2 regions of the Arthrobacter sp. JDC6 genome follow, and region 1 is predicted to be linked to the other one. Evidence: riboswitches for the same ligand, from Rfam matches in the RefSeq annotation. Region 1 holds a riboswitch; the other holds the start of a gene.
The links. Region 1 has a riboswitch for glycine ahead of gcvP (aminomethyl-transferring glycine dehydrogenase). Riboswitches for the same ligand answer to the same signal wherever they lie in the genome.

Region 1 (3,403 bases):
CCAGACGAAGACGAAGCAGACCGCAGACACGGTGGTCACCATTTCAAAGGCCATGCCAACATCCTGGCCGGCATACATGAGTACGACGCCGGACAGCAGCAGGACGCAGGACAGGAACAGCGCGTTGCTGGGCACCTTCCTCGTGGAGAGCCGGCTGAAGATACCGGGGGCGTCGCCTTCCTGGGCCAGGCCGAAGACCATGCGGGACGTGGAGTAGATGCCGGAGTTCGCGGAGGACATCGCCGAAGTCAGGACCACCAGGTTGACCACCGTGGCCGCGGCGCCGAGGCCGGCCAGGGAGAACATCCCGATAAAGGGGCTGTGGCCGGCGGCGAACTGGGTCCACGGGGTGACCGCCATCAGGATGACCAGCGCACCGACATAGAAGAGCAGCACGCGGACGGGGATGGCGTTGATGGCCTTGGGCAGCGTGCGCTCGGGGTTCTTGGCCTCGGCGGCGGTGGTTCCCACCAGTTCGATGCCTACGAAGGCGAAGACTGCGATCTGGAATCCGGCCACGAAGCCCATGAACTCATTGGGGAAGAACCCGCCATGGCTCCACAGGTTGGTGAAGCTTGCGGTGCCCGCGTCGCTCTGGAAACCGGTGAAGATCATGAAGAGTCCCACGATGATCAGGGCTGCGATGGCGACGATCTTGATGAGGGCGAACCAGAACTCGGTCTCGCCGAACGCCTTGACGGTGGCGAGGTTCAGCAGGAGCAGGATGCCCACCGTGGCCAGGCCCGGGACCCAAAGTGGCAGCGCCGGCCAAAGTTCCTTTGAGTACCCTGCGATGGCGATGACGTCGGCGATTCCGGTGATCACCCAGCAGAACCAGTACGTCCAGCCGGTGAAGAATCCGGCCCACGGCCCCAGGAGATCGGCGGCGAAATCACTGAAGGACTTGTAGTTCAGGTTGCTGAGCAGCAGTTCACCCATGGCCCGCATGACGAAGAAAAGCATAAAGCCGATGATCATGTATACGAAGATCACGGATGGGCCGGCCGCGGAGATGGTCTTGCCGGAACCCATGAACAGGCCCGTGCCGATCGCGCCGCCGATGGCGATGAGCTGGATATGCCGGTTGGTGAGCTGCCGCTCCAGGTGGGGAGGCTCGCTGCGGGCTGCCGTGGCAGCGCCTTGGCTGCGGGCTGGTTCGCCGTTGGACGTGGGGGGATGAATCGCCATGAGGAACTCCATCGATAAAGCGGCTTTTGGGTGCCGCAAAAGATTTGGTTCCTCCCCGCTCTGTAGTGGACCTGAGAGTTTCCGCAGCAAAAGCCGCTTGCACCGCCGGTGAGCCAGGGTCATGCCCGGCTGCTTTCCAGAGTTGCCTGTCCGCGGCGGTACGTGGGCCTGAGAGTTTCCTGGGGAGGGTTTGCTCCTACGGCGCCTGCTGGATGTACCCGGCAGGGCTCTCCCGCCGCAGGTCGAAGGCGTATTCAGTTGGAAGCCGCAGGCTTTTTGGGCCACGGCCGGTCATGCAATGGGACAGGCGCCGACTGGTGGGCTGCTCCGGATACGCTGAGCCAGCCACCGGCGGCGCCAATCCCGGGGTTCAGTGTGGTGTCCGTCACGATCGAATGTCAAACCCCTCCCGACACAAGCGGGGAAGAACGGCGTCACGTGCCCCTCGAGCCCCGCACGGAAGCCGCCCGATTTGCCACGGACGGGTCTATCCCGGTACCTTGTGAGCCGAATCACCCACATTTGAATAAGCCTTTCGAGCTGTGACGGGAGAGTCCTCCCGGCGAAACACCGGTCAGGCGCCGTAGGAGCAAATCCTCCCCAGGAATCTCTCAGGCCCCCGTACCGTCACGGCGAGGCGACTCTGGAAAGCAATCAGGCTTCTGCCTGGTTCACCGACGGTGCAAGCGGTCCCCTGCCAACAGCAGGCAACGCGGAATCTCTCAGGTCCAATACAGAGCGGGGAGGAACCCATCCCACGCCGTGCCACCTTCGGCCGGCCAGATCTGGAGTTCCTCATGACGATTCATTCGCATCCAACATCGTTTGTTGACCGCCATATCGGCGCGCGCCGCCAGGCCGACATCGACACCATGCTCAAGGCCATCGGCTACGACAGCCTGGATGGCCTGGTTGACGTGGCCGTCCCCGCGCCCATCCGCCAGGAAACTGCGCTCAAGCTGACCGACGCCCTCAGCGAGGTTGAAGTCCTCACGGAACTGCGGAAGCTTGCCGCCAAGAACAAGACGGCAGTCCAGATGATCGGCCAGGGCTACTACGACACCGTGACTCCGCCGGTGATCCGCCGCAACATCCTGGAATCCCCGGCCTGGTACACCGCCTACACGCCCTACCAGCCGGAGATTTCCCAGGGCCGGCTTGAGGCGCTGCTGAACTTCCAGACCATGGTGCAGGACCTGACGGCGCTCCCGGTAGCCAACGCTTCCTTGCTGGACGAGGCAACGGCGGTGGCCGAGGCCGTGCTGCTGATGCGCCGCGCCAACAGGTCCAAGGCAGCGAAGGACGGCAAGACGGTGCTCGACGCCGACTGCCTCCCCCAGACCATCGCCATCGTGCTGGGCCGGGCGGAGGCGCTCGGCTTCGAGGTGGAGGTCGCCGACCTGTCCAAGGGCCTGCCCGACGGCGACATCAACGGCGTCGTGCTGCAGCAGCCCGGGGTCTCCGGCCGCGTGTGGGACCAATCCGCCGTGATCGCCGCTGCCAAGGACGGGGGCGCGCTGGTCACCGTGGCTGCGGACCTGCTGGCCCTGACACTGATCACACCTCCGGGCGAGCAGGGCGCGGACATTGCCGTCGGCTCCACCCAGCGTTTTGGCGTGCCGCTGTTCTTTGGGGGGCCGCACGCCGCCTACATGGCCGTCCAAAAGGGAATGGAACGTACCCTCCCGGGCAGGATCGTGGGCGTCTCCAAGGACAACGCCGGCACGCCTGCCTACCGGTTGGCCCTGCAGACCCGCGAGCAGCACATCCGCCGCGAGAAGGCCACGTCCAACATCTGCACCGCCCAGGCGCTGCTGGCCATCGTGTCCTCCTTCTACGCCGTTTACCACGGCCCCGACGGCCTGAAGGCGATCGCAGAGACCGTCCACCACAAGGCCAGGGTCCTGGCAACAGCACTCACGTCACTGGGCCGCGAACTGGTCACGGACTCCTTCTTCGACACCCTCACCGTCCGCGTTCCGGGCAAGGCCGCCAAGGTGATCACCGCCGCTGAAGCCCGCGGCATCAACCTGCGCTTCATCGATCCGGACACGGTGGGCGTCTCCGTTGATGAGACGACGACGGCGGCAACACTTTCCGCCGTCGCCGTCGCCTTTGGCGCCGGTCCGGTGGGTGACGCCCAGGGATTCGAACTGCCCGACACTATTTTGCGTTCCTCGGCCTACCTGCAGCACCCGGTCTTCAACACGCACCG
Region 2 (3,403 bases), 360 kb from region 1:
TGCCTACGGTGTCGGCGTCGACGCTGCGCAGGTTGATGCCCCGCGCCTCGGCGTCGGCGATGATGCCAGCAGCCCGTCCGGGGACCCGGACCGTAAGGGTGTCGAAGAAGCTCGTGTGCAGCACCTCGACGCCGGCGGCCGCAAGCGAGGCCGCCAGGCTACGGGCGTGGCGGTGCGCCGTTTGGGCAATCGCCTTCAGGCCGTCGGGGCCGTGGTAAACGGCGTACATGGACGCAACGATGGCCAGCAGCGCCTGGGCGGTGCAGATGTTGGACGTGGCCTTCTCGCGGCGGATGTGCTGCTCGCGGGTCTGCAGTGCCAACCGGTAGGCAGGCGTGCCGGCGTCGTCCTTTGACACCCCAACCAGGCGGCCAGGCAAGGAACGCTCCAGGCCTTTGCGGACAGCCATGTAGGCGGCATGGGGGCCCCCAAAGAACAGCGGCACGCCAAAACGCTGGGCTGAGCCGACGGCAATGTCCGCGCCCTGCTCGCCCGGAGGTGTGATCAGTGTCAGGGCCAGCAGGTCCGCAGCGACCGTGACCAGCGCGCCCCGGTCCTTCGCTGCAGAGATCACCGCGGACTGGTCCCAGACGCGGCCGGAAGCGCCGGGCTGCTGCAGCACGATCCCGTTGATGTCGCCGTCGGGCAGGCCCTTGGACAGGTCGGCGACCTCCACCTCGAAGCCGAGCGCCTCCGCACGCCCCAGCACGATGGCGATGGTCTGCGGCAGCACGTCGATGTCCAGGACGGTCTTGCCGTCTGCCGCGGGCTTGGTCCTGTTGGCGCGGCGCATCAGCAGCACGGCCTCGGCCACCGCCGTTGCTTCATCCAGCAGCGAAGCGTTGGCGATGGGCAGGCCCACAAGGTCCTGCACCATGGTCTGGAAGTTCAGCAGCGCCTCAAGCCGGCCCTGGGAAATCTCCGGCTGGTAGGGCGTGTAGGCGGTGTACCAGGCCGGGGATTCCAGGATGTTGCGGCGGATCACCGGCGGAGTCACGGTGTCGTAGTAGCCCTGGCCGATCATCTGCACCGCCGTCTTGTTCTTGGCGGCAAGCTTCCGCAGTTCCGTGAGGACTTCAACCTCACTGAGGGCGTCCTGCAGGCGAAGGGCGGTGTCCTGGCGGATGACCTTGGGAACCGCGGTGTCCACAAGGGAATCGACCGAGTCGTAGCCCACGGCTTTGAGCATGGTGTCGACGTCGGCCTGGCGGCGCGCGCCGATATGGCGGTCTACGAAAGTGGTGGAGGCTGGGGTAACCGACACGAAGGAACTCCATTTACTCAGGCGGCGAAGGGTACGCCACAGCTATTCGGGTTCCTCCCCGCTCTGTATTGGACCTGAGAGTTTCCGCGTTCCCTGCCTGGGCAGGACCCGCTTGCACCGTCGGTGAGCACAACAGTCCCTACCTCTCCAAAAGAGAATAAGACTGCCTGCTGCTTTCCAGAGGTGCCTCGCCGCGGCGGTACGGGGGCCTGCGAGATTCCTGGGGAGGATTTGCTCCTACGGCGCCTGCCTGTACTTCCGGCAGAACTCTCCCGCCGCAGATCAAAGGCTATTCATTTGTTGGATCATGAAGGCCGGTGACAGCCCTCACAACTTTCTATTGTCCTACGCGGCAACCCCTCCCGGCAAATGACGGAGCTACCTGCGGAGCCGTTCCAGCGCGGCCAGGAGTTCCTCCACGTCAGCGGCCGCTCCCCCGGCCGGCGCAGGGGCCACGGACAGCATGGCGTTGAAGTACAGGCCGTCCCCCATATAGAGGACTGCCTTGGCCAGCCCAGGTCCCACATCCGCAGCAATTTCGTCCAGCCAGCGCTGCTGGATGGCCGCGAAGCGGCGCCGCGTCTCCTCGTGGGCCACCTCTGCAAGCCGGGTGGCGGCCACGATGGCACGGTCCAAAGGGGTATCCGCCCAGACCGAGGAACGGATGAAGTAGGCCGCGGCGCCTTCAGCTGCCGACGCCATGGCATCGGCATCCTCGCCCGCCAGGCCCTCCAGGCGGTCGAGCAACACGGCAATCATGGCTTCCTTGTTGGGAAAGTGGTAGAGGAGGCCGCCTTTGGATACGCCGGCCCTGCGCGCCACGGCATCGAGGGTGGCCGCCCGCTCACCCACTTCAATCAGCAGGGACTCGAAGGCGTCAAGGACCGCGTCACGGGCAACAGGCTTTCGGGGCATGCCCTCCATCATGCCCTCCCCCGTGCAGGAATAAGGAAAACCATCGCATTTTTAAACTATACCGTCCGGACGGTATAGTTATCTCATGACCACTTCCATCGAGAGTTCTGCAACCGGGCAGGCAAGCAGCACTTCCGTGCGTCCTCCGTGGCGCGACTGGCTGGCGCTGGGGCTGCTGATGTTTCCCGTGCTGCTGGTGGCGGTGGACAACACCGCACTGACGTTCGCGCTGCCGGCCATCGCCCGGGCCCTGGAACCCACGGGCGTGCAGCTGCTGTGGATCGTTGACGCCTACCCCCTGGTGCTGGCCGGGCTGCTGGTATCAATGGGAAGCCTCGGCGACCGGATTGGGCGGCGGAGGCTGCTCATCCTTGGCAGCATCGGCTTTGCCGCGCTGTCCGTTGCGACGGCTTTTGCACCCGCGCCGGAATGGCTCATCGCCGGCCGCGCCGCCCTGGGATTCTTCGGCGCCATGCTGATGCCGTCCACCTTGTCGCTGATCCGCAACATTTTCCCCGAGCCCAATCGCCGCAGGCTGGCCGTCGCCATCTGGGCCGCCGGATTCTCCGGCGGCGCGGCCCTGGGTCCGATCTTCGGCGGCTGGCTGGTGGAGCACTTCTGGTGGGGTGCCGTCTTCCTGGTGGCGGTCCCCCTCATGCTCCCCCTGCTGGCGTTTGGACCGGCCCTCATCCCGGAATCGAAGGATCCGGCACCCGGCAAGGTGGACATCCCCAGCATCCTGCTCTCCATGCTGGTCATGGTGCCCGTTGTCTACGGGATCAAGGCAGTTGCCACCGAAGGTCCAGGGGCGGCAGGTCTGGGCGCCATCGCCTTCGGCCTGGCCATGGGGGCGGTGTTCGTGCAGCGGCAGCAGCGGCTGGCGCACCCCCTGCTGGACATGTCCCTGTTCCGGAACAGGGTGTTCAGCATGGCCATCAGCGCCAACATCCTTGCCCTGTTCTCCTTCAACGGCTTCATCCTGTTCCTCGCCCAGCACCTCCAACTCCTCGAGGGAATGACGCCGTCCGCAGCCGGCGTTGCCATGATCCCGGCACTGGCCGCCACGGTGGTGGCCGGCCTGGTGGTGGTGCCGCTGGTCCGCAAGGTCCGCCCGGGATACGTGGTGGCAGCGGGGTTGGCGTTCAGTGCCACCGGCTACACCATGGTGGCATTCGGGAACCACGACGGCGGCCCCTCGCTGCTGCTGGCAGCCCTGCTGGTCCT

Region 2: linked by a shared signal. The riboswitch ahead of gcvP (aminomethyl-transferring glycine dehydrogenase) and the one ahead of gcvP (aminomethyl-transferring glycine dehydrogenase) in region 1 are both predicted to bind glycine.

What each region holds. Positions count from the first base shown of each region.
Region 1 covers NZ_CM151278.1:3,988,128-3,991,530, forward strand. The annotation lists gene cycA (D-serine/D-alanine/glycine transporter) at 1-1,188, opposite strand, end outside; glycine riboswitch at 1,239-1,334, opposite strand; glycine riboswitch at 1,335-1,433, opposite strand; glycine riboswitch at 1,725-1,825, shown strand; gene gcvP (aminomethyl-transferring glycine dehydrogenase) at 1,986-3,403, shown strand, end outside.
Region 2 covers NZ_CM151278.1:3,627,480-3,630,882, forward strand. The annotation lists gene gcvP (aminomethyl-transferring glycine dehydrogenase) at 1-1,264, opposite strand, end outside; glycine riboswitch at 1,318-1,425, opposite strand; glycine riboswitch at 1,452-1,549, opposite strand; gene ACV095_RS16790 (TetR/AcrR family transcriptional regulator) at 1,643-2,179, opposite strand; gene ACV095_RS16795 (MFS transporter) at 2,265-3,403, shown strand, end outside.